DNA from 2 places in the Rhizobium sp. AP16 genome. Region 2 is predicted to be linked to the other one. Evidence: riboswitches for the same ligand, from Rfam matches in the RefSeq annotation. Region 2 holds a riboswitch; the other holds the start of a gene.
What was found. Region 2 has a riboswitch for S-adenosylmethionine ahead of metA (homoserine O-succinyltransferase). Riboswitches for the same ligand answer to the same signal wherever they lie in the genome.
Positions count from the first base shown of each region.

Region 1: linked by a shared signal. The riboswitch ahead of PMI03_RS17210 (O-succinylhomoserine sulfhydrylase) and the one ahead of metA (homoserine O-succinyltransferase) in region 2 are both predicted to bind S-adenosylmethionine.

Region 1 is NZ_AJVM01000063.1:146,237-160,987, reverse strand. Features, by position in the region: gene PMI03_RS17285 (YitT family protein) at 1-194, opposite strand, end outside; gene PMI03_RS17280 (class I SAM-dependent methyltransferase) at 300-1,244, opposite strand; gene PMI03_RS17275 (DUF6460 domain-containing protein) at 1,412-1,678, shown strand; gene PMI03_RS17270 (CAP domain-containing protein) at 1,680-2,183, shown strand; gene PMI03_RS17265 (MATE family efflux transporter) at 2,201-3,550, shown strand; gene PMI03_RS17260 (quinone-dependent dihydroorotate dehydrogenase) at 3,526-4,614, opposite strand; gene PMI03_RS17255 (DUF952 domain-containing protein) at 4,611-4,967, opposite strand; gene PMI03_RS17250 (hypothetical protein) at 5,074-5,502, shown strand; gene PMI03_RS17245 (helix-turn-helix transcriptional regulator) at 5,641-6,306, shown strand; gene PMI03_RS17240 (thermonuclease family protein) at 6,322-7,509, shown strand; gene PMI03_RS17235 (tellurite resistance TerB family protein) at 7,592-8,005, shown strand; gene PMI03_RS17230 (transporter substrate-binding domain-containing protein) at 8,015-8,830, opposite strand; gene PMI03_RS17225 (acyltransferase) at 9,043-9,630, opposite strand; tRNA gene PMI03_RS17220 (tRNA-Gly) at 9,797-9,870, opposite strand; gene PMI03_RS17215 (2'-deoxycytidine 5'-triphosphate deaminase) at 9,929-11,020, opposite strand; SAM riboswitch at 11,096-11,174, shown strand; gene PMI03_RS17210 (O-succinylhomoserine sulfhydrylase) at 11,219-12,403, shown strand; gene apaG (Co2+/Mg2+ efflux protein ApaG) at 12,725-13,117, shown strand; gene PMI03_RS17200 (Hsp33 family molecular chaperone) at 13,124-14,113, opposite strand; gene argF (ornithine carbamoyltransferase) at 14,163-14,751, opposite strand, start outside.
Region 2 is NZ_AJVM01000016.1:53,157-67,907, forward strand. Features, by position in the region: gene PMI03_RS09200 (glycoside hydrolase family 2 protein) at 1-838, opposite strand, end outside; gene PMI03_RS09205 (DUF1839 family protein) at 846-1,805, opposite strand; gene PMI03_RS09210 (amino acid--[acyl-carrier-protein] ligase) at 1,808-2,716, opposite strand; gene PMI03_RS09215 (acyl-CoA dehydrogenase family protein) at 2,722-3,915, opposite strand; gene PMI03_RS09220 (acyl carrier protein) at 3,915-4,166, opposite strand; gene PMI03_RS09225 (lysine-2,3-aminomutase-like protein) at 4,521-5,573, opposite strand; gene epmA (EF-P lysine aminoacylase EpmA) at 5,570-6,634, opposite strand; gene efp (elongation factor P) at 6,785-7,354, shown strand; gene PMI03_RS09240 (ABC transporter ATP-binding protein/permease) at 7,498-9,357, opposite strand; gene PMI03_RS09245 (MoxR family ATPase) at 9,525-10,367, shown strand; gene PMI03_RS09250 (NUDIX domain-containing protein) at 10,367-10,789, shown strand; SAM riboswitch at 10,870-10,947, shown strand; gene metA (homoserine O-succinyltransferase) at 10,996-11,922, shown strand; gene PMI03_RS09260 (VWA domain-containing protein) at 11,926-13,113, shown strand; gene PMI03_RS09265 (DUF308 domain-containing protein) at 13,179-13,736, opposite strand; gene PMI03_RS09270 (TetR/AcrR family transcriptional regulator) at 13,877-14,464, shown strand; gene PMI03_RS09275 (aldose epimerase family protein) at 14,713-14,751, shown strand, end outside.

The sequences.
Region 1 (14,751 bases), on a different contig from region 2:
TTCACGCCGATCGCGTAATGCAGCAGAAAGGCGATGCCCGCCGTGCTGCCCGTCAAGAGGCCGGCGCTCGACAGGCAAAATAGCCCGAGCGACGATATCAGGCTGCCGGACAATATCCCCTGGATATCCTCGACCAGCGAATGCCGCGTAGCGGAGGTGTTCCAGACGCCAAAAGCGCTCTTCAGGCTCGCCATGATACTTTCCCTTTGTTTTCGGGATTCTGCCAAAAAACGGAAACGACAATCAAGCGGAATATGTAAGGAATGCTGACCTATTTAAACTTTGCAAGATTCGATCCGTCAGGCGGTTTTCCGCGTAACGAACAGAATGCCATGCACCGGTTTTCCGCCATCCATGCGAATGACGCTGCGGGCCAGATTGTGGACGACAAAGCCATGGTCGGCCAGAAGCGCCCTGACATAGGCTTCCGAATGGGCGAAACGCAGCGAATCCCGCAAGAGATAGCCTTCCGCCTCCTGCGCATCCTCGACTGAAAAAGCAAAAACGGCTTCGGGAGCGGCCAGCTCCGCGACGATCGCCATGACGCCCTGGAGATTGCCGAGATACATCAGCACGTCGGCGGCGGTGATTAGGTCCGCGCGGGCCGGCACAAGCCCGTTATCGAACACGCCGGACAGGGATGGCGCCAGCGACAGGTCAGCCTGACCGAGATGGTCGTAGACGCCCTTTTCCGCTGCCTTGGTAAGCATGCCCTTCGACAGATCGAACCCCTCCAGCCGATCGACCCGCGCGCGGATTTCCGGGCCGAAGAGGCCAGTACCGCAACCGAGATCGACAGCAAGATAGAAGCGCGCCGGGATGTCGGCTGTGTCGGCGATCAGCGCCGCGAGCTTTTGCGGTACCGTGTAGCCAAGCTTCTCGACCAGCGATGTCTCGAACCGGTCGGCATAATCGTCAAACAGCCGCTCGACATAGCGGCTCGGCGGTTGTTCGGGCAACTCGGCAGCGCCCAGAACGGCAAGCTTCAGCCGCGCGCCGAAGACATCGCCTTCATCGAGCGTCAAAACCTCGTTCAGCGCCGCGACGGCGCCCTCAACATTGCCCGCCTTTTCGCGATAGATCGCGAGATTGAACCAGCCGGCGGCCCAGGACGGCGCCAGCTCCAGCGCCTGTTCCATCAGCTCGGCAGCGCTGGCCGGTTCGCCGCTTTCGGCAAGCATCTTCGCATAGTCGGCGCGACGGTCGGCAATGACGTCGCCGGAGGAAAGCTGGCTCGGCAGCATGATCAGGGTCCTGTTTGACCTCCGCCTTTGGACGTGGCCACAAAAAAACTCAAGTCCTATTTCAGGCAGGCACCTGTTTCAGGTGAGCGCTGCGGCAAAAGAGCTTGCGAGTCACGGGTCGCAGCCCTATCTCAGGACCGCTCTACAGGCATTATGGAGACGTCAGCATGTCCGATCAGATGAACAAGTTCCTCGGCGACTCGCCCGGCCGCACGCTGGTGAAGCTTATCATCGTGTCGCTGATCGTCGGCTTCACGATGAAGTTTTTCGGTTGGCGTCCGCTCGACTTCCTTTATGGCGTCCGCCGCTTCCTGCTGGATCTCTGGCACAGCGGCTTTGCAGCGCTCGGCGAGTTCGGCGATTACCTGGTGCTTGGCGCCACGCTCGTCATTCCACTCTTCATCCTCCTGCGCCTCTTCAATTACCGTCGTTGATATGATCTCCCCAAACACGTCTTTCGCGCGGCGCCATGCACTGCGTCTCACCGGCCTTGCGCTCGCCGCCATCGTCACGAGCTGCGCGACGGCGCCGAGCCATCTCTCCAACATACCGGCCAGCGACCAGACCGCCTCCGCGCTGCCGCTCGTCAATGCCCTGCGCGCCAAGAACGGACTACCGCCGTTGCAGATCGATACCGCCGCCAGCTCGGCAGCGATTTACCAGGCCAGGCGCATGGCGGATGCCGGCAAGATGGAGCATCTGATCGGCATCGGCGATAATTTCGGCACGCGCGTCAAATCAAGCGGCGTTAAGCTGCCGGCCGCCGAGAATATCGCCGAGGGACAGAAGAGTGTAGACGCCGCAGTAACCGCCTGGATCAACTCTCCGAAGCATTTGCACAACATGCTCGGCAAATATGATGGTCTTGGCGTCGCTCTCGCCTATACCCCCTCTTCCGGCGGCAGGCCTTATTGGTCCATGGTGCTCTCCTCGAACTGAGGAGAGGCCGACCGGAGATGGATCAACAAGCACGCGGCGGCAAAGTCCTGCCCTTTGACGTGACGCACCGGCTGGTGCTGTCCATCGCCCTTCCGATGACGCTCGGCTTCATCACGACACCATTGCTCGGCATTGTCGGCACCGCTGTCGTCGGGCAACTCGGCCAGCCGGACGCGTTGGCGGGCCTGGCGATCGGCGCCATGCTCTTCGATCTTATCTTCTCGAGCTTCAACTTCCTGCGTGCTTCGACCACCGGCCTCACGGCGCAGGCCTATGGCCGCCACGACCGGCACGAGCAGCAGGCGATTTTCTGGCGGGCGCTGCTCTCGGCGCTTGCATGCGGCATCCTGATCGTCCTGTTGTCGCCCGTCCTGCTCTGGCTCGGTATCAAGCTGATGGGGCCGGAGGGCGGCGTTGCCGAGGCGACACGCACCTATTTCTCGATCCGCATGCTGGCCGGCCCGATGGCACTCGCCAACTACGCCATTCTCGGTTTCGTGCTCGGGCGCGGCCAGGGCCGCATCGGCCTGCTGCTGCAGACGGTGATCAACGGCGTCAACATCGTCCTCGCCCTGGTGCTCGGCCTCTGGCTTAGCTGGGGTGTAGCAGGCGTTGCCTGGGGCACGCTGATCGGCGAGGCGGCCGGCACGCTTACTGGCCTTGCCATCGTACTCAAAAGCTTCTCGGGCGAGCCACGGCCCAGCCGCGCCGAGCTACTGTCGCCGGCCAAGCTCAAACAGCTCTTCGCGCTCAACCGCGATATCCTTATCCGCACCTTCGTGCTGCTCGGCGCCTTCACGCTGATGACCCGCATCGGCAACAGCTTTGGCGCGGTGACGCTTGCCGCCAATGCGGTGGTGATGAACTTCCTGTTGCTGTCCGCCTATTATCTTGACGGGCTCGCGAATGCCGCAGAGCAGATCACCGGGCGCTCGATCGGTGCCAACTATCGCCCCGCCTTCGAGCGCGGGCTGAAGCTGACCGGTCTCTGGTCCTTCGGACTGGCCCTTGCCGCCGCCCTGTTCTTCTTTGCGGCCGGCCCGGCGCTGATCCGCCTGCTAACCACGTCCGAAGACGTGCGCGCTGCCGCCGGAGCCTACCTGCCCTGGGCCGCCATATCTGGGCTGACGGGTGCGCTCGCCTTCCTGATGGACGGCGTGTACATCGGTGCCACCTGGTCGAGCGCGATGCGCAACCGCATGCTGCTATCCTTTGCCGGCTATCTGATTACCCTTGCTATCCTCGTGCCGACGCTGCGCAATCACGGCCTGTGGATGGCGATCAACGCCTTCCTGCTGTTCCGTGGCCTTCTCCTGATCATTGGTCTGAAAAAGCGGGTCGATCAGACCTTCCGGTCCGCCCAGTAATCGAGCCTGCTGTCACGCAACTCGCGGATCGAGGCGACGCGCTCGCGGTCGAGCAGTTTCGACAGGCCGGCAACGACGCGACCCGGCAGGCCCGGCCCCTCATAGACCATGCAGGAATAGAGCTGCACCAGATCGGCGCCCGCCCTGATCTTCTCCAGAGCGGTCTCCGCCGAGGAAACGCCACCGACGCCGATGATCGGCAGGGCGGCACCAACGCGGCGGCGCATCTTGGCAAGCACGACCGTTGACCTTTCGAACACCGGCTTGCCGGAGAGGCCGCCGGCTTCCTTCGCCTGCACCTGATCCTTCAACCCGTCGCGCGAAAGCGTGGTGTTGGAAACGATCAGCCCGTCGAGCGCATGCGCCAAAACTTCGGCCGCGATGTCGTCCATGCCCTCTTCGGTCAGGTCCGGTGCGATCTTCAGGAAGACCGGGATCTTCTTGCCAGCCTTGGCGGCTTCGTCGTCGCGCGCGGCAAGCACGGCCGAAAGCAGTGCCGACAGGCTTTCGCGTGCCTGCAGGTCGCGCAGGCCCGGCGTGTTGGGCGAGGAGATATTCGCGGTGAAATAGCGCGCCACGGAATAGAAGCGGCGGATGCCGGCGACATAATCGGCGATACGGTCGGCGCTATCCTTGTTGGCGCCGATATTGACGCCGATAATGCCATTCCCGCGGATCGGCTGGAGGCGCCGGAGTGCGGCTTCGTGGCCTTCATTGTTGAAGCCGAGGCGGTTGATGACGCCTTCATCCTCGACCAGGCGGAAGATGCGCGGACGCGGATTGCCGGGTTGCGGCTTCGGGGTCACCGTGCCGATCTCGGTAAAGCCGAAGCCGAGCTTCAAAAGCGCCTCGGGTACTTCGGCATTCTTGTCATAACCGGCGGCCATGCCGAGCGGATTGGCAAAATCCAGCCCGGCCACGATCTGACGCAAGCGGGGATCGTTGCTCACCCGGCATGTAGGCACTAGGCCAGACTTCAGAGCGGCAATCGACATGCCATGCGCCGTTTCCGGATCGAGAAGGAAGAGGCCACGCCGGCCAAGGTCTCGAAAAGAGCCGATCATTCTGAGATCTCCGGAAAGACATGTGCGCCATCGGGGCCAAGCGGCAGCGGCTTTGCCCAGAGCACGGCCGAAAGCGGCAGCGGCGCATAAAGATGCGGGAAGAGAGCACCGCCGCGCGAAGGTTCGAATACCAGCCTGTCGCCGAGCGCATCGCCGTCGATCGCTACCAGCAGCAGGCCTTGCTGGCCGGCAAAGTATCGCGCCGCCGTCTCTTTCGATTGCTTCGCCGTCGACAAATGGATGAAACCGTCGGTCAGGTCGATCGATGCGCCATGAAAAACGCCGGTTTGTCTGGCTTGCTGCCAGAGCGTATCCGGCACGATCTTGTAAACCACTGGCATAGCGGTCATCATCCCCGTGTAAACATGTCCTGATAGGGCTTTGCACGAAAACCGACGCCGATGTCCACGGTTTCCGTGGTGGATTTAGGGTTTTAACGCAGAAAATCCGGAGGATGACATGACGAAGGAAATCGTAACGGGCCTCACAGCCCTGCTCCTGCCCGCCACTCTTCTTCTTAGCGTACCAAGCCAGGCGGCCGAGCCGGACGCAACACGCTTCCAACTCGAGCGCAGCGGCGATCATTTCATCCGCCTCGACAAGCAGACGGGCGCGATGTCGATCTGCCAGGATCAAAGCGGCAATCTCGTCTGCCGTATGGCCGCAGACGAACGCGCCGCCTATGACGACGAACTCGACCGCCTATCCGACCGCGTCACCAAGCTGGAAAAGACCGCGAGCGCCGGCGGTGGATCGACCCTGCCCAGCGACGCTGATGTCGACCGCACGCTCGGCATCATGCAGAAATTCATGCGCGGCTTCATGGGCATGGCCAAGGAGTTCCAGAACGAGGAACCCGACAACAAGGCGCTGCCGCAGAAAACCTGACGCCTTGGGAACCAGGAGCGAAAGCAAGGGGATTAAAGGACCTTATTCCTACCCCGCCCTTTACTCGCAAAAAAGCCTCGGTTAACCTTTCCTTAAAGGTCAAACGCCGGATATCCGGCTTCCGGGTGCTGAGCGGCGATGCTGTCACATGAGCAGATATGGAGCGCGATCGACAAACTTGCCGAACGCTATGCCTTGACGCCATCGGGCCTTGCCCGGCGCGCCGGCCTCGATCCCACCTCCTTCAACAAGTCGAAGCGGCTGGGCCAGGACGGACGTCTGCGCTGGCCATCGACGGAATCGATCGCCAAGGTGTTGGGCGCGACCGGGGCCAGTATGGAGCAGTTTCTCGGCATCCTGCGTCCAGTGGAGAGAGGCGATGGCAATGCGGATCATGCCTCTTCACCACCCGCAAGCTCCATTCCGCTGCTTGGTTTCGCGCAAGCCGGCTCAGGCGGCTTTTTCGACGATGGCGGCTTTCCGGCCGGCCAGGGCTGGGACATGGTGGAGTTTCCCGCAGCACCAGGACAGAAGGGCGGCGTCTATGCGCTCGAGGTTCAGGGCGAAAGCATGCTGCCGCTCTATCGCGACGGCGACGTGCTGATCGTCGAGCCGGGCGCGCAGATCCGACGCAGCGACCGCGTGGTGGTCAAGACCCGCGAGGGCGAAGTCATGGCCAAGGTGCTGCTGCGGCAGAGCGCAAAGTCGATCGAACTGCTGTCGCTCAACCCAGAACATCCCAATCGCAGCTTCGATCTTGCGGATGTGGAATGGATCGCCCGGATCATCTGGGCCAGCCAATAGGAAAGTTTTCCCGCTATGCGTCGTAATGTTTGGCTTGCAGGTGTGGCAGGTGTCGTGGTCGGTTCATGGCTGACTTTGGTTGCGGTGCAGGTGAACGAACATGGTTTCCATCTGCCGGGTCGCGCAGCGAGCAAGGCCGAAGCTGAAAACCACTCGGCCACAGCGGCTGCGCCGATCGAGGTAGCGCAAGCCGATGTCGCGCCGGCGCAGACGCTTACCGATACAGCACCCAAAAAGACGTTGCCGATAACAGCCGGCACCGTCATTGCGGCAGCGACTGTCATGGCAGATAGCGCCACGGCGCAGACAACGGTCCCGGCCGCCACGAAGAGCGAGCCGCCCGCCGCAACCTTGACATCCGCGCCTGCCGTGGCGCCGGTCGTGGCAGCCGAAGATACCGCTAAAGACGCGGTCATAGTGCCGGCCGATCAAGACAAATCGTCCACAGCGAAGCCAGCGATGGAGTTGCAAGGCACATCGCCCGCCCAGCTAACACAGTCGGAAACGGCGCCGGCAACCGCACCAGAGGCTCAGCCTGCCCCAAAGAATACGACCGATGCCGACGGGACTAAGACCGAAGCGCCCGAGATAAAGAAGGCTGAACCGGAGCAGGCGGCACCGTTCCCCGCACCCGCCGACCAGGCCGACAGGGCAGCGGCGGCTGCAGCCCGCCGGACCGTGCCCATGACGCCATCCACTCAGCAGGCGTCGCCCGGCGACAGCCAGACGCCAAGCGACGACCAGAAGCAAGCTGGGGGGACGGAGCCCGTGGAGCTGGTGCGGCCGTCTTCCGACCGCGCCGGCATGCTGACCGTCGGCAACAGGAGCGTGCAGCTTTCCGGCATCATACCGACCGATATCGGCCGGATGTGCGCCGGGTCTGATGGCAAGAGCTGGCCGTGCGGGACAGCGGCACGTACCGCGTTCCGCATGTATCTGCGCGGCCGGATCATCGATTGCGACCTGCCGAGCGCGACCTGGCAGGGCACGATGACGGGACACTGCCGCTATGTTCGCATCGACCTTAGCGAATGGCTCGTCCGTTTCGGTTGGGCCGAGCCGGAGGCCGGATCGCCGCTGGAGGCCGCTGCGGAACAGGCGAAGCAACAGAAGCGCGGCATCTATGGCGACGACCCGCGCAAGGGCCGGAAATCGACGCTCGCGCCGGCTCCGGCCAAGGAAGATCCGCTTAATCCGATCTGACGCCACGCTTCCGCCACCGGCTCTTGTCATGAGAGACATGACTTTCTAGTCTGCCGCCAGTTTCAAAGGATTTTGTTTCGTTATGAATAAGCCGCTTTCCGCCCAAGAGGCCCTGATCTACGTCATGGTCATGGCATCCGCTGTCGACCGGACGATGAACGACCGCGAAATGACCCGGATCGGTGAACTCATCCATGCCCTGCCGGTCTTCAAGGGCTTCGATGACGAAAAGCTGATCGATGTTTCGCGCGACTGCGCCAGGCTTCTGGCCGGCAGCGAAGGGCTCGACATCGTGCTGGAAACCGTGCGCGACACCCTGCCACCACGGCTCTACGACACCGCCTATGCACTTGCCGTCGAGGTCGCTTCCGCCGACTTGTCGGTCAAGGCCGAGGAGCTGCGCCTGCTGAGCTTGCTGCGCGACCGCCTCGATCTCGGCAAGCTGACCTGCGCCGCCATCGAGCGCAGCGCCATTGCCCGTTACCGCAAGGGCTGAAAAGCCCGCTCAATACAATCCGTAAGGAAAATAGCGCAGATAGATTTCCTGCAGCCGGCCGTTGCGCGACAGGGTCGCCAGGGCATGGTTGATCGCGGCCGTCAGATCGGCATCCTGCTCGCGCAGCATGATGGTCATGCCTTCGCCGAGGAATTGCTGCGAGAGGTAGGGGCCGTCGAACAAGGCGCAGCACTTTTCCGCCGACGGCGACGACACCCAAAAAGAAAGCTGCAATCCGTCGGCAAAGCCGGCATCGACCTTACCGTCCTTCACGGCCGCCAGAAGCGCGTCCTTGTCGTCGAATGGCACCAGCTTGATCGCCGGGAAGAAGGCTGCCAGCATCGCCTCATGCGTTGTGCCCTTGACCACCCCTACCGAATGGCCGGCAAGGGCTGCCGCCGTCCGACCATCAATCGGCGCCTTGAGATTGCGCACGAAGCGAGCGGGCAACATCAGGAAGGGGCGCGAGAAGGCGAAACTCTTGCGTAGCTCCGGCGTCACCGCGACGCCGGCGATCACCGCATCCCCCTGCGACGCCGAAAGCGCGCCCTGCAATTCCTCGAAGGGCAGCGCCTGGATCTGGCACTTGTCCGATATGCCGAGCTCGTCGCAGATTTCGCGGGCGAGATCGACATGGAAGCCTGAGAGCTTGCCGTTCTGATCGGCGAAATTGAAGGGCGGGAAGTCGACGGAGGTCAGGAAGCGTAGCCTGACCAGAGTGGAAAGATCCGGCTTCGGCAGCCGTTCGCGCGCATCGAAGAGAACCGGCAGGCCGGACGGCGGCGCCTGCTGCGCGACGACAGGCATAGCGCAGGAGGCAGCCATCAACACTGCGCCTGTCAAGGATCTCGCCACGGATATCAACGACGAAAGACAAACGCGCATGACGATGACTAAGCCTCCTGTCAGGTGGTCAGCTTCCTGATTTCAGGATCGGTGTAACAGAGTCATGCCGAAGGGGGAATATCGCGCCGAGCCACGAACCGGAAACTCCCGGTCCGGCATAGCAACATGATCGAGCGCAAAGGCAGCGTTGCCTAACGACCTGCTATCCGTTTTGGGGGCGGAAGCAGTTCGAGTTTTGCAGGCCTGACGTCGCCCTGGTCCCCTCGCCGCCTGACCAGTTTCGCGGGGGCGCCGACATAGATGCCGTAGGGCACGGTCTTTCCCTTGACGACGGCATTGGCGCCGATGACGCAGCCCTTGGCGATATGGGAGCCGCCGAGAATCTTCGCTCCGGCGCCGATCCAGACATCGTCCTCGATAACGACAGGCTTCTTGGTCACACCCTGCATGCGGATCGGCTGCGTGACATCATCGAAATTGTGATCGAACGACACGACCATGGCATGGGCGGCGATCCGCACATCATTGCCGATGGTGATGCCGCCGCGTCCGAGCAAAATCGCATAGTCGTTGAGGGAGACGTGATCCCCGATCTCGATGCTGCCACGCTGCGCATCGATGACGACACCTCTGCGGATAAAGGCCCTCGCGCCGATACTGACGCGGCCATCCTTCCAGATGATCGTCGTGCCGCGCGGCACCTTCGTACGGCGGGAAATCCGCAGCACGCCGCGCGTGAAGATCGCCTTCAGTCTGTAAAATGACGCAAAGCTAAGCATCTGGTCCGTTCCGGTTAGGGACGACTTTCTGTCATGCTTGTCTGTCAGCAGCCTGAACAAACAAAGGTTTTATTGCGGCAATGTCCGATACTGATGCGCGCGGCTCTGCTCAAGGAGTTGAAATCGGACGTTCCCTGCCTGGCATGAGCATGGAGCGAAGGAAAAGTGGAGCGGGTGAAGGGAATCGAACCCTCGTATTCAGCTTGGGAAGCTGCTGCTCTACCATTGAGCTACACCCGCCTGATATCCGGAGATGTCCAACAGTTGCCGGCCTCTGTCAAGGCCGGAAGCTGAGTGATCAAAGCCGGAAATGCTTCGACAGCTTTAGGCCTTGCGCCTGATAGTTCGAGCCGAGGCCGGAGCCGTAGAGGCTCGTGGGTTGCTCCAGCATGTGTTCATAGACCAGGCGGCCGACGATCTGGCCGTCTTCGAGGATAAAGGGCACTTCATGACTGCGCACCTCCAGCACGGCGCGGCTGCCGCGGCCGCCGGCGGGGGCATGGCCGAAGCCTGGGTCGAAGAAGCCGGCATAGTGGACGCGGAATTCACCGACCAAGGGATCGAAAGGCGTCATCTCGGCAGCATAGTGCGGCGGTACGTGCACGGCTTCGCGCGAAACGAGGATATAGAACTCGTCCGGATCGAGGATCAGCTCGGTGCGGCCACGGCTATAGAGCGGCTCCCAGAAATCGTAGATATCGTGCTGCGCCTTCTTGTCGACATCGACGACGGCGGTGTGGTGCTTGCCGCGATAGCCGATCAGGCCCTCCTTGTCGCCGGCAAGATCGATCGACAGCGCGATGCCGCCGCCATTGACGTTCGGCTGCTTGCTCGCGACCAGCGTTTCGTTGGCATGCAGCGCCATCAGTTCCGGCTCGTTCAGCAGTGCCTGGCCAACACGAAAACGGATCTGCGACAGGCGCGAGCCGCGGCGAACGACGATCGGGAAGGTGCGCGGGCTGATCTCCAGATAGAGCGGACCGGAATAGCCGGCCGGGATCTTGTCGAACTCCTGCGCCCGGTCGGTGATGACGCGGGTGAAGATGTCCAGGCGACCGGTCGAGCTTTTCGGATTGGCCGAGGCCGACATGTCGGCCGGCAGGTCGAGGCGCTCCATCAAGGGCACGATGTAGACGCAGCCGGTTTCCAGCACGGCACCTTCGGAAAGGTCGATCACATGCAGCTTCAGCCGATCGAGCTTGTCGGCGACGAGATGCGACGGGCCTGGCATGAAGCTGGCGCGGACGCGGAAAGCATGCGCGCCGAGGCGAAGGTCAAGGCTCGCCGGCTGGATCTGATCGTCGTCCAGTTCCCGTTCGCTCGTCAGCCGCCCCGCTTCGAAGAGCGTGGCAATGGCGCGATCGGCCAAAATTCCAGTGTTGCGAGCCATTCTGCCTTTTCCATAATTTGCCGCAGACAAAACCAAACTCAGGGAATTGACGCAAGCGGTCAACAGCAGTATTGCAACTTATCCCGTGGTGATTTGGCCGGTCGGCTTGCAGCCACGTTAAATAAGTGGCTAAAAAGACCGGGTTGAAAACCGGTCTGCAATTGCGGCCGGTTTTTTTGTTTTGAAAGTGGTGATGGCATGAGCAAGACTTGGCGCCCCGCAACCCAACTCGTTCACAGCGGAACGCTCCGCTCGCAATTCGGCGAAACATCCGAAGCGATCTATCTGACCCAGGGCTTCGTCTACGACACATCGGAAGCCGCCGAGGCGCGCTTCAAGGGCGAGACCGACGGGTTCATCTATGCCCGTTACGGCAGCCCGACCAATGACATGTTCGAAAAGCGCATGTGCGCGCTGGAAGGCGCGGAAGATGCTCGCGCCACGGCATCGGGCATGGCCGCCGTCACCGCCGCAATCCTTTGCCAGCTGACGGCCGGCGATCACATCGTTGCCGCCCGCGCGCTCTTCGGCTCCTGCCGCTGGGTCGTCGAGACGCTGGCGCCGAAATACGGCATCGAATGCACGCTGGTCGACGGCCGCTTCGCCGAGAACTGGGAAAAGGCCATCCGGCCGACAACCAAGGTCTTCTTCCTGGAAAGCCCGACCAATCCGACGCTGGAAGTGGTGGATATCGCCGCCGTTGCCAAGCTCGCCAACCAGATCGGCGCCAAGGTCGTGGTCGACAACGTCTTCGCGACGCCGCTCTTCCAGAAGCCTCTCGAACTCGGCGCCCATATCGTCGTCTATTCCGCCACTAAGCATATCGACGGCCAGGGCCGCTCGCTCGGTGGCGTCATTCTCTCCGACAAACAGTGGATCGACGAGAACCTGCAGGATTATTTCCGTCACACCGGCCCGGCCATGTCGCCGTTTACCGCCTGGACGTTGTTGAAGGGCATCGAGACGCTGCCGCTGCGCGTGGCGCAGCAGACGGCGAACGCCGCCAAGATCGCCGATTTCCTCGCCGAGCAGGGCAAGGTCGCCAAGGTGATCTATCCCGGCCGCAAGGACCACCCGCAGGCCGACATCATCGCAAAGCAGATGACCGGCGGCTCGACGCTGGTGGCCTTCGAGCTGAAGGGCGGCAAGGAAGCGGCCTTCAAGCTGCAGAACGCGCTGGAGATCGTCAGGATTTCCAACAATCTCGGCGACTCGAAGAGCCTGATCACCCATCCGGCCACCACCACGCACAAGAACCTCACCGACGAGGCTCGCGCCGAACTCGGCATTTCGCCGGGCACCGTGCGCTTCTCCGCCGGCATCGAGGATGGCGACGATCTGGTCGAGGATTTCGCCCGCGCGCTGGCGCAGGTTTCGGCCTGAGTTTTGTCATGCAAACCCGCCCGGATCTTGTTCGGGCGGGACGGCTCGCCTTGACAACAGGCGCGCCGGATAGCTTCAGCCAAGGCGATTGCCCCTTGGAACTAGCCTTAGTCCCTGAAAAGCCGTATGATTTACCCGCTATAGGGGTTTTCACCAATCCGTTCCTTGACGGGGCAGGTTGTGTATAGGATACCGCTAGATGTCCCGCTTTCGTGGGATCATGGAAAGCGGAGCAGATGCCCTAGACTTAAAATGCTGGAGCGTCCGGTGTGCGTTTATTGGAACGCACGACGTTTCGGAGTAATGACCAAGGTGTCAGGCATGTATCGCGCTCTAACACGGGATATCGAAGTCGTCGTCGAACCTTTTTATCTGGAGGAGCAATCCGACCCGGATGACGACCGCTATGTCTGGGGTTATCGCATTATCATTTCCAACCATTCCACCCTCAATGTCCGGCTGGTGACGCGCTATTGGCACATCACCGATCAGAACGGGCTGGTGGACGAGGTGACCGGGCCTGGCGTCGTCGGCGAGCAGCCGCGGCTTGGCCCCGGCGACACCTACGAATATTCGTCAGGCTGCCCGCTCGATACGCCATCGGGCATGATGTTCGGCCATTATCAGATGGAGACGGACGACGGGGAGCTCTTTCACGTCAAGATCCCCGCCTTTTCTCTCGATACGCCCAATCTGCTGCGGACGCTGAACTGAGCCCGATCAGGCGTCCCTTACCTCGGAGACTTCGAAGCGGTAGGTGGTCGAGCAGAACTCGCAGGTGACGGCGATTTCGCCATTCTCCTGGCTCACCTCGATTTCCTCGGCGGAAAAGCCCTGCAATACGCCCTTCAGCTTGTCGCGCGAACAGGTGCAACGGTCGAAGACTGCCTTCGGCTCATAGACGCGCACGCCACGCTCGTGGAAGAGACGGAACAGCAAACGTTCCGTTCCGACCTGCGGATCGGTCAGCTCGTCGGCATCGATCGTCTCGACCAGTGACCGGGCTTCCTCCCAGGCGTCGTCCTCGACATGATGACGCGGGTTGCTATCGCCATCACCGCCATGGAGATCCGGCTGGCGCATGCGCTCCAGTGCTTCCGGCAGGAACTGTGCGATCAACCCGCCCGCCCGCCAGCGATGGCGCGGCTTGCCGGCCTCGTCGCGGTCGAACAGTTCGGCAGCGCCCAGACGAACGCGGGTCGGGATCTGCTCCGACTGGCGGAAATAGGTCCCCGCGATCTCTTCGAGCGAGGCACCGTCGAGCGCCACGATACCCTGATAGGGCTGGCTGTAGCGACCCTGATCGATGGTGAAGGCGAGCACGCCCTTGCCGAGCAACTGTTCCGGCTCGGTCTCGCCGGCGGCCACGGCCTTTGCCAGCGCCTCTTCATCGAAGCGGGCATAGGCGCGGACATTTTCCGGCGTCGCGAAATCGGCGACCAGAAGATCGACCGGTCCGTCGCCCTTGGTCTGCACGGTGAACTTGCCCTCGAACTTCAGCGAGGTGCCGAGCAACACGGTCAGCACCACGGCCTCGGCCAACAGCCGGGCAACGGGGGCCGGATAATTGTGCCGGGCGAGAATTGTGTCCAGCAGAGGTCCGAGCTGCACGGCGCGGCCGCGCACATCAAGACCTTCGACCTGGAAGGGAACGACATGATCGTCGCCGGCAAAATCGAATTGACCCAGCGAGGCTGCACTTTCCGCCATTGCTTTACTCCTACTGCGCCCGCGGCATCAAACGCGCGGTTCTATATCCTCAGATCGCGCCCAGGCACCAAGCAAGAATCGACTTTTGCGCATGAAGGCGGTTTTCCGCCTCATCGAAAACAACGGATTGCGGACCATCGATCACTTCGTCCGTCACTTCCTCCCCGCGATGGGCGGGCAGGCAATGCATGAACAAGGCGTCCTTGCCGGCCTGTGCCATCAAAGCCTGATTGACCTGATAGGGCTGGAAGACGTTGTGACCGCGGGCCCGGTGTTCCTGATTCATGGAAACCCAGGTATCGGTTACCACGCAATCAACGCCAGCGACCGCACGGTCGGCATCATGCGAGAGCATGATTTCGGCGCCCTGATTACGGGCCCAGTTCAAATAGTGATCCTTTGGCTCGGAACCAAGGGGTACGGCCATGTTCATGCGGTAGTCGAAGCGTGCGGCCCCTTCGATCAGCGAATGCAGCACATTGTTGCCGTCGCCGGTCCAAGCAATCGTCTTGCCCTTGATCGGGCCGCGATGCTCCTCGAAGGTCATGATGTCGGCCATGATCTGGCAGGGGTGCGTGTCGTCGGTCAGCGCATTGATGACCGGCACGGTCGCGTGTTCGGCGAGCTCCAGCAGGCGC
Region 2 (14,751 bases):
GCGGATGCTCGACACCATCGATGACCAGCGTCACGTCATAAAGATACGGCGTGCCATGCGTGCGCGGCCACCATGGCGTCACACGGGGGATTTTCAGGATCGCCGTGCAGCGGCCATGGCTGTCTCGCTCGAAAGCCTGCTCGACCTCGCCACAGCGAAGCATGACGTCGCTCACATGTCCTTCGATCGACAACGAGGCATAGAGCCGACCCTCGCCATCCTCCAGCAAATCCGGACGCAGCGAAAGGTCGCGAATAACAGGCTTATACGGACGCAGCAGCGACACCGGCCGCCATGGCCCGACGGCATGGATTTCCGGGCACCAGCCGGGCATGTGGCCAAGCAGCGTCGTTCGCACCAGCCGTAATCCCTGCGGCGTGATCATCTGCGGCCGCCAGCGGGCGCGCGGGCCGGGCTCGGCAAGGCGCGGCTCCAGTGCGCGAAAACACAGGGCCAGCTCGTCGCCGCCCAGCAGATGAACGGCAAGATCATGCGTTTCGAACATGCTCTCGGAGACGAGAATTTTGCGTCCGTTCAGAAAGACGTCGCAGAGCGTTGCCAATCCCTCAAGCCGCAGCACCGCATTACCGGCCTCGGCATCGACCAACCGGCAGAGATACCAGGCGTCCCGGTCGTTCAGCGGATGCGGATGCTCCCGATTAAAAAGCCCGGCCTTTTCCAATGCCTCGGCCACGGTACCCGGCACTGGCGCGGGGATGAGGCCAACCGAAAACGACAGGTCCGAAGGCGAAGCGCAGACGCCCGCATCCGTCAGAACCAGATTCCATCCTTCGCTCAGCGGCGTCTTGCCGCTGATATCAGCCAAACGCCCGTGCATTGGATCCCTAAAGCTTTTGTTCCAGCAGCCCCATCATGGAATCCCATGCATCCGCCGCCGGATCAAGCGCCGTCTGCAACGGCTCGAATTTCTTGCGCGTGATGGCGCGGGCAAGCTGGAACTGCACCGATTTCGCCACTTCCGAAATCCGCCGTGCCTGAGCCGCAGCCTCGGCAAAATCCGCCGACAGCCAATCGAGATGGCTGCCCGCCAGCTCGAAATTGGCGCCGACTTGGCGCAGCGTGTTGAAAGCATATTTATGGAAGAAGCCGAAGGGGCGCTCGGCCAAGGCTTCGACCTGCGCCGGGAAAACCGCCGCGAAGGCGCGGATGGGATTGGCCACCGGACGACGACGAAAATGGAAGGCCAGCAGCTGCCTGGATGTTTGCCGGATAGCCGCCTCGCCGGGCTTGATCTCCGGGAACTTCGCGAATTCCGTATAGGGCAGGAAGGGCAGATCTTCGTTTGTCAGATGCAGCTGGAACAGCCCGTCGAAATCCTCGCCCGACAGCTGAAAGAAACCGCCATTGTGGAAATAGTCGAGCTCGCGGCCCGCCAGATCCAGCCGGTTGATGGCTACGGTCGTCTTGCCATGCTCGCGGCGATAGCCGACGCCCTGGGTGTCCGGCATGTAGAAGGAATCCATCTCCACCAGGCAGAGCCGGCCGCGACCGACCTGCTCGGCGACATGACGCTCGACCTTGTCGTAGATCGCCAGCTCCGTGCAGCGGATGCCGTAGAGCGCTTCGAGATCCTCGAGCGGCACCTTGAAGAAGGTGAATTGATCGCCCTCGAAGTCCTGACCCATCGTAAAACCAAGCATGGCTTCCGGCGGTAGTTTCAGGCTCGCCAGCACTTCGATCCAGAGATCGATATAGCAATTGGTTTCCGGCCACATGCGCTCGCTGTCGTGCAGCGCATGTGGTTTGTAGGCGGCGGGATCGAGGCCCGCAAAGATGGAAGCCACGATCAGCCCCACAGCGCCTTGCGCACGCCCTCGGGCCAATCCTTCGTATCGAGACCATGGTGATGGAACAGCGCCAGCGCGATACGCTCCAGGCCGAAGCCGACGCAGGCCGTATGCGCGACACTGCCGTCGGCGAAATTCAGACCCCATTTCGCGCCGAAGGCGTCCTGGTGATAGTTGAAGCTCATGCAGGCGGTCGGATTGGCCGACGAAGTGATCGGGATCAGCAACTCGAACTTCAGGTTCTGGTCGCGCTGGTTGTTGGCGAGCATCTTGCCGGCCCGGCCGAAGAACGGATCATTAGCGACATCGATGACGACGTCGAGGCCAACGGCCTTCATCATCTCGATACCGCGATCCATCCAGCTCTGGCGGAAGTCGGTCACATGCTTGTCGGTGCCCATGCAGACATATTCGCGCATGCGGAACAGTTGCTGGCGGGCCGGATCCTTGGAAGGCTCATGGCGGAAGCAATAGGACTGCAGATCGAAGAGCGCACCAGCTTCCGGCAGGTAACCACGCTTGGCGACCGTCGGATAAAGCGGATAGCAGGCCGCCGGCGTCAGCACGATATCGGTCGCTTGCTGCTCTTTCGTCCAGTCCTCGCCGACCTCCATGCATTTCAAGAGACTCATATGGTCGAGTTCGCTGCCGCAGAAGCTGTGCACGGTGCCGGCAAGCTGCGGGAAGCTCTTCATGTAGCCGCTCGTCTCGAAGAAGGCGCGGTTCATGCCCGGCGGAAAGCGGATGGCTTCGGCGCCGTCGGCGCCGCCGAACCTGTCGATCAGCCGCTCGAAGGCGGCGATGACATCTTCGAACTGGCCGCTGCGGCCATAAAGACCGTCAACGCCGGTGTCGATCAGAAGACCGGATTCGAAAAGGCGGTCGAGAAACGATGTTTGCATATCCATGACGATTACCCCAACAGGCTGGTATCTTGTTTGTGGACGAGCAGCATGGTCGACGTATTGCCGAGAATGCGGTCATTCGAGATCATCAATTGAGCGGAATGCGCGTCGCGCAGATGGCGGCCGAGACTATAGGGCGTCCCGTTCTTGTAGCCCATGATGCCGCAGATTAGCATGGCATGGTTGATGATCGGAAGGATCATCTCCGACGACGCGATCTTGACGTTGTTCATGGCGACGGCAAAGGCCATCGAGGAGAGACGATCGGCATCGGCCTTCGCCTCTTCATAGACTTTCAGGCCGGCGACGACATTGGATTTCACCATTTGCAGCAGGCCGGAGACTTCGGCGAGCCGCAATGCGCCCGGCGGCTGCGTGCCCGGCGACTTGCGAGCCGCGGCGCGCACGAAAGCCTGGGCGCGGGCAACGGCATCGGCGGCAATTCCGTACCAGACACCGCTCCAGAGCAGATGCGAGCTTGCCAGCATCGACTGCGCGGCAATCTCGGCAAAGGGTTTCGGCAGGATCTGAACGGCAGGCGCTTCGCCCTTGAACAGGAAGCCGTCGGAGCAGGTGCCGCGCATACCGAGCGTGTTCCACTCGACGGTGCGTTCAAGCGTATATTGATCTCTCAAGAAAACGGTCAGCACCTGGTCGGAAGAGGCCGCTTCGGCATGGCTGCGCGAGGTAATCAGGATCGCATCCGCATGGGCGCCATAGGAGATAACGGTCGCGTCTTTCTCTAGAAAGCAACTGTCACCCTCGACCTTGATGGCGCAGATGCTGTTGCGCAGATTGCCGCCGATCCCACCTTCCGTGGTCGCCGAGGCCAGCAGAAGCTGTTCTTTGGCGATGCGGCGCATGAAGTCGCGGTGCCAGTCGCTGCCGGCGCCGTGTTCGACCAGGCTCGACAGCTTGATCTGATGCATGGCGAAAACCATGGCGCTGGCGGCACAGGCCTGACCGAGGATGGAGCAAAGCTCGGCGATCTCGGTGATCGACGCGCCCTCGCCGCCAAGTTCGTCGGAGATCTGGACCGACAACAGCTTCTCGGTCCGCATTGCCTCGACTGCCTCACGGGGGAAGCGGCCTTCGACATCGACCGCATCGGCATACTTGCCCGCAATCGCTGCGACACGCGCGGCCCGCGCCGTCATCTTGTCGCCGGCCCCGGCGTCAACCAAAGCGACCGCCACGTTCATCAGGCGACCTTTCGGCTGTCCAGGATCATGCCGACCGTTTTTTCGATGGCGACGATACTGGCAAAGGATTTGCGGTTGAGCAGATTGTCGGGAAATTCGATGTCGAAGGCATCCTCGATGCCGAGCATCAGTTGCACTGATGCAAAGGAGGAGAGCCCCGCCGCATAGAGATCGGCATCGTCGGCAATCTGATCCATCGTAACGGGAAGTGCGCCGAACTTGGCCAGCAAATCGCGAATCGTCTCATTCATCCTGTCGTCCCTCCAGGCAATCACAAACACGACCACAGTAACGCGGCCTTATCTTCGCCTGAGAAGTAACAGGTAAAATAGAACATTCCACTAAGCGACGTGGTAAATATAACGACGCTATACTTAGCAAGAATATATTGAATATAAGATTTATCTAAATGAAATTTACGATATTTAAGCCATGCAACCTGTCGTTTACAGCGCAATATTTCAGAATTCTAAAATTTATCCACTGTGATGCGCGAAAGAACGGCACGTCGCAGCAAGGTTAATGTGCCAAATTTCCACGCGAGTTCCTATGAAATTTGGAGTTGCAGACAGTGCAAAACAACGCAGGAGCGGAAAACCGCTTCACTATCCCTCCGGTGGATAGAGATGCTCGCCGCCACGATAGTCCGAGACGGAATAGCAGCCTTCGCCAAACTCGCGAACCGCGCTCTTGCCGATATCCGCCTTGCCGTGGCCACCGGGAATGTCGAGGATATAGGTCGGCTGGCAGAGGCCGGAGATACGACCCCGCAACGCCGCGACGATTGCCTGTCCCTCTGCGATCGTCAGGCGGAAATGACTGGTGCCGGGAGCAAGATCAGGGTGGTGCAGATAATAGGGCTTGATCCGCGTTTCGACGAAAGCCTTCATCAATGAAGCCAGCACATCCGGATCATCATTGACGCCCTTCAGCAGCACGGATTGGCTGACCAGCACGATGCCGGCATCCACCAGCCGGGCACAGGCGGCGCGCGCCTCCGCCGTCAGTTCGCGCGGATGGTTGGCATGCAGCGCCAGATAAACGGTCTTGCCGCTCGCCTTCAGCGCCGCAATCAGTGCCCCGTCGATCTTCAGCGGATCGACGACAGGCACGCGGGTATGGAAGCGAACGATCTTCACATGCTCGATATCGGCAAGCTGCCGCAGCATCTCTTCGAGCCGGCGCGGCGACAGCACCAACGGATCGCCGCCGGTGAGGATCACCTCCCAGATCTCCTCATGGTCACGGATATAGGCAAAGGCAGCATCGAGCGCCGCGCCATCCAGCGTCCCGAGCCCCTGCGGCCCGACCATCTCGCGGCGGAAGCAGAAGCGGCAATAGACCGGGCAGACATGCACGGCCTTCAACAGCACACGGTCGGGATAGCGATGGACGATGCCCTCGACCGGGCTATAGGCATGATCGCTGATCGGATCGGCCCGCTCCTCCGGCGTAACGACGAGTTCGGCCATGTCGGGCACGAATTGCCGGGCGATCGGGTCGGCGGGGTCGGCCTTGTCGATCAACCGGGCAACCGTCGGCGTCAGGGCGATGGCATAACGCTCCGCCACCACTTCCAGCGAAAGCGCCTCGGCGCTATCGATCAGTCCGGCCTGCTCGAGGTCATCGACAGTTCTGATTGGGCGCATCACATTCATGAACCAAACTCCGATACTGGCGCCCAGAGCACCTGCTCGATCCTGGAAGCCCCGGTCGCCAACATTACCAGCCGGTCGAAGCCGAGCGCAATGCCGCTCGCTTCCGGCATGACGGCCAGCGCCTGCAGAAAATCCTCATCCAGCGGATAGGTCTCGCCATAGATCCGCGCCTTCTCCGCCATCTCGATCTCGAACCGCCGCCGCTGCTCTTGTGCATTGGTGAGTTCGCCGAAAGCATTGGCAAGCTCGACGCCGCAGGCATAGAGCTCGAAGCGCTCGGCCACGCGATGATCCGCAGCCGAAGGCCGGGCAAGAGCGGCCTCCGAGACCGGATATTCATCAAGGATCGTCACTCGGCCAAAACCGAGATAGGGCTCGACCTTCTCGACCAGCACGCGGCTGAAGAGATCGGCCCAATGGTCGTCATCGGCAACGCGCATGCCGACACGCCGCATCTCGGCTGCCAGATGCTCACGATCCGTGGAGCCGTCGAGGCCGACCGAGCCGAGCAAATCGATCCCGGCATGACGCTCGAAGGCGGCGGCAACGCTGATGCGTTCCGGCGCGAGAAACGGATCGGTCTCCGCGCCGCGATAGGTGAGCTTCTTCGCCCCAACTGTCTCCGCTGCTAGCGCCAGCAAGACGGCGCAATCATTCATCAGTGTCTCATAGGTCTCGCCGGCCCGGTACCATTCCAGCATGGTGAATTCCGGATGGTGCAGCGGCCCGCGCTCGCGATTGCGGTAGACATGGGCGAAACAGGCGATGCGCTCCTCGCCGGCGGCAAGCAGCTTCTTGCAAGCAAATTCCGGCGAGGTGTGCAGATAGAAGGGCGCCGCCTGGCCATCCGTCGTCAGTGCCTCGGTGGCGAAAGCATGCAGATGCGCCTCGTTGCCCGGCGACACCTGCAGCGTCGCCGTGTCGACCTCGATGAAGTCGTTGCGCGCGAAGAAACCGCGCAGCGCCGCCTGGATGGCGTTGCGGCCAAGAAGGAACGGCCGCCGGTCCGCATGGACGCTGCGGGTCCACCAGGGGGACGCTCTGCTGCTCGTTGGCTCCATCGATGCTTTCTTCTTAAGACCGCCCGGGTTGGGGGGTGGCTATTTCCGCTGATTTAGGGTAGTTGCGCCCCCAAGCAAACAATAGCTGCGTCTTGGGATGTATTTCGACAGTCCTCTACGACGCGACAAGCTGAGTTACAAGGAAGTCTTATGGTCAAGGTCATCGCCTCTTCGGTCCGCAAGGGCAACGTTCTCGACGTCGACGGCAAGCTCTACGTCGTTCTCACCGCCGCGAACTTTCATCCGGGCAAGGGTACGCCGGTTACCCAGGTCGACATGCGCCGCATCGTCGACGGCGTTAAGGTGTCCGAACGCTGGCGCACCACCGAACAGGTCGAGCGCGCCTTCGTCGAAGACGTGAACTTCCAGTACCTCTATGAAGACGGCGAAGGCTTCCACTTCATGAACCCGGTCTCCTACGATCAGGTCGTCGTCGATGTCGAAACCATGGGCGACCAGAAAGCCTTCCTTCAGGAAGGCATGACCTGCGTCCTGTCGATGCATGAAGGCATTGCGCTGGCACTCCAGCTGCCGCGCCACGTCACGCTGGAAATTGCCGAGACGGAACCGGTCGTCAAGGGTCAGACAGCCTCCTCCTCCTACAAGCCTGCGACCCTGTCAAATGGCGTCCGCACCCTGGTGCCGCCGCACATCAACGCCGGCACCCGCGTCGTCATCGCCACGGAAGACGTTTCCTACGTCGAGCGCGCCAAGGACTGAGCAATCGGCCTTGTGGTTTCATCAAAAACGCCCTGTCTTATCGACGGGGCGTTTTTGTTTTGGGGTCTTGGTATGATGATGGCCAGATGGGTGGCCATGCAAATAGTCGCAACATCGACGGCCGTGCCCGGCGACCACCCCAATTACCTCGACGGCGCATTCGCCTTCTTGCTATTCACCTCCGGCTCCTCGGCCGGTTCCTGCGGAACGGTTGCGGCAGCGACCTCTTCCTCGTGCGGCACCAGCGCCTGCAGATGCAGCACGCGCGGCGACATCGCCTGGAGGTAGGCATCGGAGCGGCCGATATAGATCACGGTCGCATCGGTAAATTCCGTCAGCAGTGCTGAGAACTTGGCCTGGACATCCAGCTCCAGCCCCTCCATGACTTCATCGAGGATGATCCATTTCGGCTTTGCCAGTAGCAGATGCGCAAAGGCGATGGCCTTCTGCTCGTCATTGTCCAGCAGCCGGTCCCAGCGCGCCTGCGTATCGAGCCGGCCCTTCAGGCGGCCAAGGCCGACCTTGTCCATCGCGGCTTCGACAGCGGCATCATCATAGGCATCCCGATCCTCGGGGAAGCAGATCGCTTCCCGGAGCGTGCCGCCCGGCACATAGGGCGTGTGCGGCATGAACAGCATGTCTTCCATCGGCGGCATGCTGATTGTGCCGGAGCCGCAATTCCATTGATGCGCCAGCGACTGGAACAGCAGTCTGCGGTTCACGCCATGATCGCCATTGACCATAATGTGCTCGCCGGCGGCGATGGTCACCGAGCCCTCGCGAATGCGGAAGCCGTTTTCCATGGCATCCTCGCTGGTCTTGGTGGAAATCTCCATGTCGGTCCATGCCATCATGCCGGCAGGCGCCTGGTCGAAGGTGATGGTGTGCGGCATCGGCGTCGTATCGTCCATTTCCATCAGCGCCTGGCGGAAATCGGTAACGCGCATCAGCGTCGCGCGCCATTCGGCGATCGGGCCGAAATTGGCGACATACCAGCGCAAGGCCGTATTGACCTGATTGAAGGCGCCGACCGCCACCATCAGCTGGCCGAAGGTCAGCCCGCCGGAGAAATAGGCGGGCGCGGCCACCAGGATCGGGATGATAAGCACCAGCCAGCCGTAACCGGCCGAGACCCAGGTTAGATTGGTGTTGGCGATGGCAAGCTGGCGGATGACGGCAAGCACGGCGGAAATATCGAGATTGATCCGCCGGCGCTCATTCTCCTGGCCGCCGGCAATGGTGATCGCCGGCATGTGTTCGTTGGCATGCATCAGCGCAAAGCGCAGCTCGGCTTCCTTGGAATAGCGGTCGGCGTTCAGCCGTACCAGTCGACGGCCGACGAACTGGCTGAGAAACGACGCCGAACCGGCATAGATAATCGCCGCCCAGACCATGTAGCCGGGGATCGAAAAGCTCATGTCGTTGTAATGGAAGACCATGCCGCTGGACAATTCCCAGAGCACGCCGATGAAGCTCAGGAGCAGGATGGTCGCCTGCACCAGGCCGATCGCCAGGCCCGTGGTGCTCTCTGCGAGATTGCGCGCATCCTCGTGCAGCCGCTGGTCCGGATTGACGCCGATCAGGCCGGAAGAGGCAAGCCGAAGCGCGCGCTTGGCCTTCAGCCATTGATCGACGAGATCACGCGCCAGACCCTCGCGCATATAGAGCGCGGTCATCTGGTTGAACCAGGCCTGGATGACATTGAGGACAAGAAGCGAGCCGGCAATCATGCCGAAAACGCCGAGCTGATGGAAGAAGGCGCCGGTATCGCGCCGCGCCAGCGAATCATAGAAGGGCGCATTCCAGCTATTGAGCAGGACCTGAACATAGGCCGTGACCAGAATGATCACGAACAGCGCGACCGTCAGCGAAATGATCCTGATGCGGACCGCCGAACCCCAAAAGGCGGAAAACATCATCCTCAGCCGATAGAGAACGCTGAAATCGTATCCGACTCGGTCGTTCCCCTGAATATTCGGCGCGGCTTGCGTTTCAACTGCCATCAACACTTCCCTGCGACGCACGTATCGTCAGTTAACCATCACCTGCCCACATGTCCATCCATGCAGCTCATCAGGGCGATCACGTTCAATATATACACCGTCTCATGCCTTGAACCGAGTAAGGCCAGAAGCTAGCTTGCACCTCAAATATTGATGAAAGCCTTCCGATGCAATTTCAGGGAACTGCGGACTACATCGCCGACAAGGATTTGATGGTTGCCGTCAATGCCGCCATCCGGCTGGAACGGCCGCTTCTGGTCAAGGGTGAGCCGGGCACCGGCAAGACGGAACTAGCCCGTCAGGTGGCAACCGCCCTCGGCCTCGACCTGATCGAATGGAACATCAAATCGACCACCAAGGCGCAGCAGGGGCTCTACGAATATGATGCCGTCTCGCGCCTGCGCGACAGCCAGTTGGGCGACGAGCGCGTCCATGACGTCCGCAATTACATTCGGCAGGGCAAGCTCTGGCAGGCTTTTACCGCGCAGAGGAAATGCGTGCTGCTGATCGACGAGATCGACAAGGCCGACATCGAATTCCCGAACGATCTGCTGCAGGAACTCGACCGCATGGAGTTCCATGTCTACGAGACCGGCGAAACCATCCGCGCCACCATCCGGCCGATCGTCATCATCACCTCGAACAACGAAAAAGAGCTGCCGGACGCCTTCCTGCGCCGCTGCTTCTTCCACTATATCCGCTTTCCCGATGTCGAGACGCTGACTCGCATCGTCGAGGTGCACTATCCCGGCATCAAGCAGACGCTGGTACGGGCGGCCCTTACCCAATTCTTCGAGATCCGCGATGTGCCGGGCCTGAAGAAGAAGCCGTCTACCTCCGAAGCCCTCGACTGGATCCGACTCCTCGTCGCCGATGATGTCGACCCAGTGACCTTGCGCAGTGACGCCAAAACGGTCCTGCCAAAGCTGCACGGCGCGCTGTTGAAGAACGAGCAGGATGTCCACCTCTTCGAACGCCTCGCCTTCATGGCGCGGGGTCAAGGGAAATGATGCGGCCGGATGCCGTCAAAGTCCTGATCCATGCGCTGCGCGGCCGGTATTTGTTGGTCTTCGACGAGCCGGACTTCCCCACCGTCAAACTGCAGGTTCCCGGCGGCACCGTCGAGCCGGGCGAAGACATAGCGGCAGCGGCGGCACGCGAATTCGAGGAAGAGACCGGGCTTGCGGCGGGCGATCTCAATCCGCTCGGCATTCACGACTACCGCTTCGAAAAGGACGGGCGCGAATACCATCATCAGAGACACTATTTCCGCTGTACCCTGCCCGAAGCGACACCCGATACCTGGCTCCATCTCGAAATGACACCGTTCGACGGCAGCGACCCCATCCGCTTCCGCTTCTTCTGGCTGCCGATCCCCATAGCGAGGCAGCGTCTCGGCTATGGCATGCAGCACTTCCTTGAACATCTGTAGAGGTCGGCGGTATGAGGCATGATATCGACCTTTTCCCTCAAGAGCTTCCCCATTGACCGATAGAGGCCGCGGGTTTATTGAATTTCCCTTGTGGTGATTTGGCCGGCCGGCTTGCAGCCACGTTAAATAAGTCGCTAAAGGGCCGCGTGCGGACCGGTAGCGATTCATGATCGCGGCCGGTTTTTGTTTTTGGTCGAGTGATAACGATGCCCATCAAGATTCCCGATACGCTTCCCGCGTTCGAAGCCCTTCAAAACGAGGGTGTGCGGGTGATGACTGAGACGATGGCGATCCGTCAGGATATCCGTCCCCTTCAGATCGGGCTTCTCAACCTCATGCCGAACAAGATCAAGACCGAGGTGCAGATGGCGCGCCTGGTCGGCGCCTCGCCGCTACAGGTCGAGTTCTCGCTGGTGCGCGTCGGCGGCCACAAGGCCAAGAACACCTCCGAAGAGCATCTGCTCTCCTTCTACCAGACCTGGGAAGAGGTGAAGCACCGCAAGTTCGACGGCTTCATCATTACCGGCGCGCCGATCGAGCTGCTGGAGTATGAAGAGGTCACATACTGGGATGAGATGAAGCAGATCTTCGACTGGACGGCAACCAATGTCCATTCGACGCTGAACGTCTGCTGGGGCGCCATGGCAGCGGCCTACCACTTCCATAAGGTGCCGAAATATACGCTGAAGGAGAAAGCCTTCGGCGTCTACCGCCACCAGAACCTGAAGCCGTCCTCGGTCTATCTCAACGGCTTCTCCGACGACTTCGCCGTGCCGGTGTCGCGCTGGACGGAAGTGCGTCGCGCCGACATCGAGAAGGTGCCGAACCTCGAGATTCTGATGGAGTCGAGCGAGATGGGCGTCTGCCTGGTGCACGAGCAGGCCTGCAACCGGCTCTACATGTTCAATCATGTGGAGTATGATTCCACCTCGCTGGCGGACGAATATTTCCGGGACGTGCATGCCGGCGTGCCGATCAAGATGCCGCATAATTATTTCCCGCATAACGACCCGGAAATCCCGCCGCAGAACCGCTGGCGCAGCCATGCCCATCTGTTCTTCGGCAACTGGATCAACGAACTCTACCAGACCACGCCCTATGATCTGGAGGATATCGGCGAAGAGAGGCTCTGACCCTTGTTCATTCCCTTCTTCCTGAAACTGAAGGAAGCGAAGGTTCCGGTGACCCTCCGGGAATTCCTGTCGCTTCTGGAGGGAATGGAAGAGGGGATCGCCGATTATGATGTCGAAGCCTTCTACTATCTGGCCCGCGCGACGCTGATCAAGGACGAGCGCTTCATCGACCGTTTCGATCAGGTCTTTGCCGATTACTTCCGCGGCGTCGAGGCGATTAGCGGCGGCCCGGAGACGGTCGAGGCGGCCACCATTCCCGAGGAATGGCTGCGCAAACTCACTGAGAAACATCTGACGGAAGAAGAAAAGAAGCTGGTCGAGGCGCTCGGCGGCTTCGAGAAACTGATGGAAACGCTGCGCCAGCGCCTCGACGAACAGAGAGGCCGGCATCAGGGCGGCTCGAAATGGATCGGCACCGCGGGCACCTCGCCTTTCGGCGCGCATGGCTACAATCCCGAGGGCGTCCGCATCGGCCAGGAAACCTCCAATCACCGCAAGGCGGTGAAGGTCTGGGACCGGCGCGAGTTTCAAAATCTTGACGACGGCGTCGAGCTCGGCACCCGCAACATCAAGCTGGCGCTGAAGCGGCTGCGTCGCTGGGTGCGCGAAGGTGCCGACGACGAACTCGACCTGTCCGGCACGATCCGCTCCACCGCCGAACACGGCTATCTCGACGTCCAAACCAGGCCGGAACGGCGCAACGCGGTCAAGCTGCTGATGTTCTTCGACATCGGCGGCTCGATGGACGATCATATTCGCGTGGTCGAGGAACTCTTCTCCGCCGCCCGCGCCGAATTCCGGCACATGGAATATTTCTACTTCCACAATTGCCTCTATGAAGGCGTGTGGAAGGACAATCGCCGCCGGCGCATCGACATCACCGCGACATCAGACCTGATCCGCACCTTCGGCTCCGACTACCGCATCGTCTTCGTCGGCGACGCCTCGATGAGCCCCTACGAGATCGTCCAACCGGGCGGCTCGGTCGAACACTGGAACAAGGAAGCCGGCGAAGCCTGGCTCAACCGCATGACCGGCCATTTCCGCAAATGCATCTGGCTCAACCCCGTACCCGAAGACTATTGGAGCCACACCACCTCGATCTCGATCATCCGCCGCCTGTTTTCCGACCGGATGTATCCGCTGACCCTCGGCGGGCTGGAGAGGGCTACGAGGGAACTGTCGCGGTGATCTCGATCAGCTCCTAGTTTGGTGATGGTCAGGCACAGAGCTTGATCGACGAGAATGGACCACGCCTATGCGTTTGCGTTGCGATAGGCCGCGACGGCAAGCCAGATTGCCGAAAGCAGGAAGTAGAAGGCGCCGAACCCGACATAGGGGGTGATATCCAGAATCGTCGGCGCTGCGGTACCAAGGGATCGGCTGATCATGAAGCCACCGGCAAGCGCCGACTGGGCGCCACTCAGGATCATCACCCATTGCGCACCATAGTGACGCCAACGCCTGACCGCGGTGTAGAGTTGCAGGAGACCCGAGAGGATTGCCCAAACCCCAAACACGGCCAGAACGGCATAAGTGCTGTTGCTGATGGCCACGATCACGGCGAGCGCGGTTATCGTGCTGACCACGACATTCAGTGCTTGGGATGAGTTGGCTCTCAGGCCGCCATTGACCCGGGCGTCAACCAGATTGGCGAGGGCGTCCCACGCCGGATAGATCGCAAGCAGAAAGGCGGTGAGATGAGATTGCCCGCTGAAGAGAATGGCGGCGGCAATCCAGGCGATAGAAAATATGGCGCGCACGAAATAATAGGATCGCAGCCAGCTGGGCTGGGTCGAAGATTGGTTCTGCATCGGTAGACTCCATGTTGTAATCTACCTACTAGTAGGGAGGCATAATTCTTGTGTCAACTCGACACTCGAACACCTCTTTGTGAGCAGCGGAAGCGCCGCATCGATCTTGACAAACGACCTACCAGAAGGTAGGCAGCGACATGAAATCAATGACTTCGACTTCGGAAAAAATTCTCGACACCGCGCAGTCTCTCATCGTTGCGGGAGGCTACAACGGGTTCAGCTATGCCGACATCTCAGTTGCAATCGGCATCAGGAAGGCGAGTATCCATCATCACTTTCCGACGAAGGCCGAGTTGGTCGCCGTGCTGGTGGATCGCTACAGGCAGCAGGCTGAAACGGGTTTAAATTCTCTTCGTGAGCAATTCTCAAGCCCTGCCGAACAACTGCGGGCCTACCTGAATTTCTGGCAAACATGCATTCGCGATACCTCGCTGCCCTTCTGCATCTGTGCCATGCTCGCTGGCGAGATGCAGATGCTGCCGGAGGAGGTCGCGTCGCGCGTCCGCGCCCATTTCCATAGTCTCGCGAGATGGCTTAAGTCGGTGCTTGCGACTGGAGCAGAGCAGGGCCTGTTCCGGTTGGACAAGCAGCCGGAAGAGGAGGCCCAGATGCTGATGGCTTCAGTTCATGGGGCAATGCTCTCTGCAAGAGCGTTCAGCGATCCCGAACTGTTCACCACAATCGTCACCCCCCAGTTCACCAGGCTTCTGACACCGGCTCGCTAAGGAACTGGCAGGTAAAGGCATTCAATGGATGACTGCATAGGCCCAAACAGGAACCAATGCACTCACCTGTCATACGCCTTGCAAATTTCCAGCGCAGTCTGGCAACTCTGAAGCCAATGAAACAAAGCCGAAGCTAGCCTTGATAGGCATTCCATCACACCTAAATTTCGCATTCGAACTGGTTGCGGATCGGCGCGAATGGGGGCAGGGTCTGACCTCGAATTTCTGATAGGAATGGATGAGCTGATATGACGGAAAACAGTTTGCAACGGGAAGTTTTCGGAACG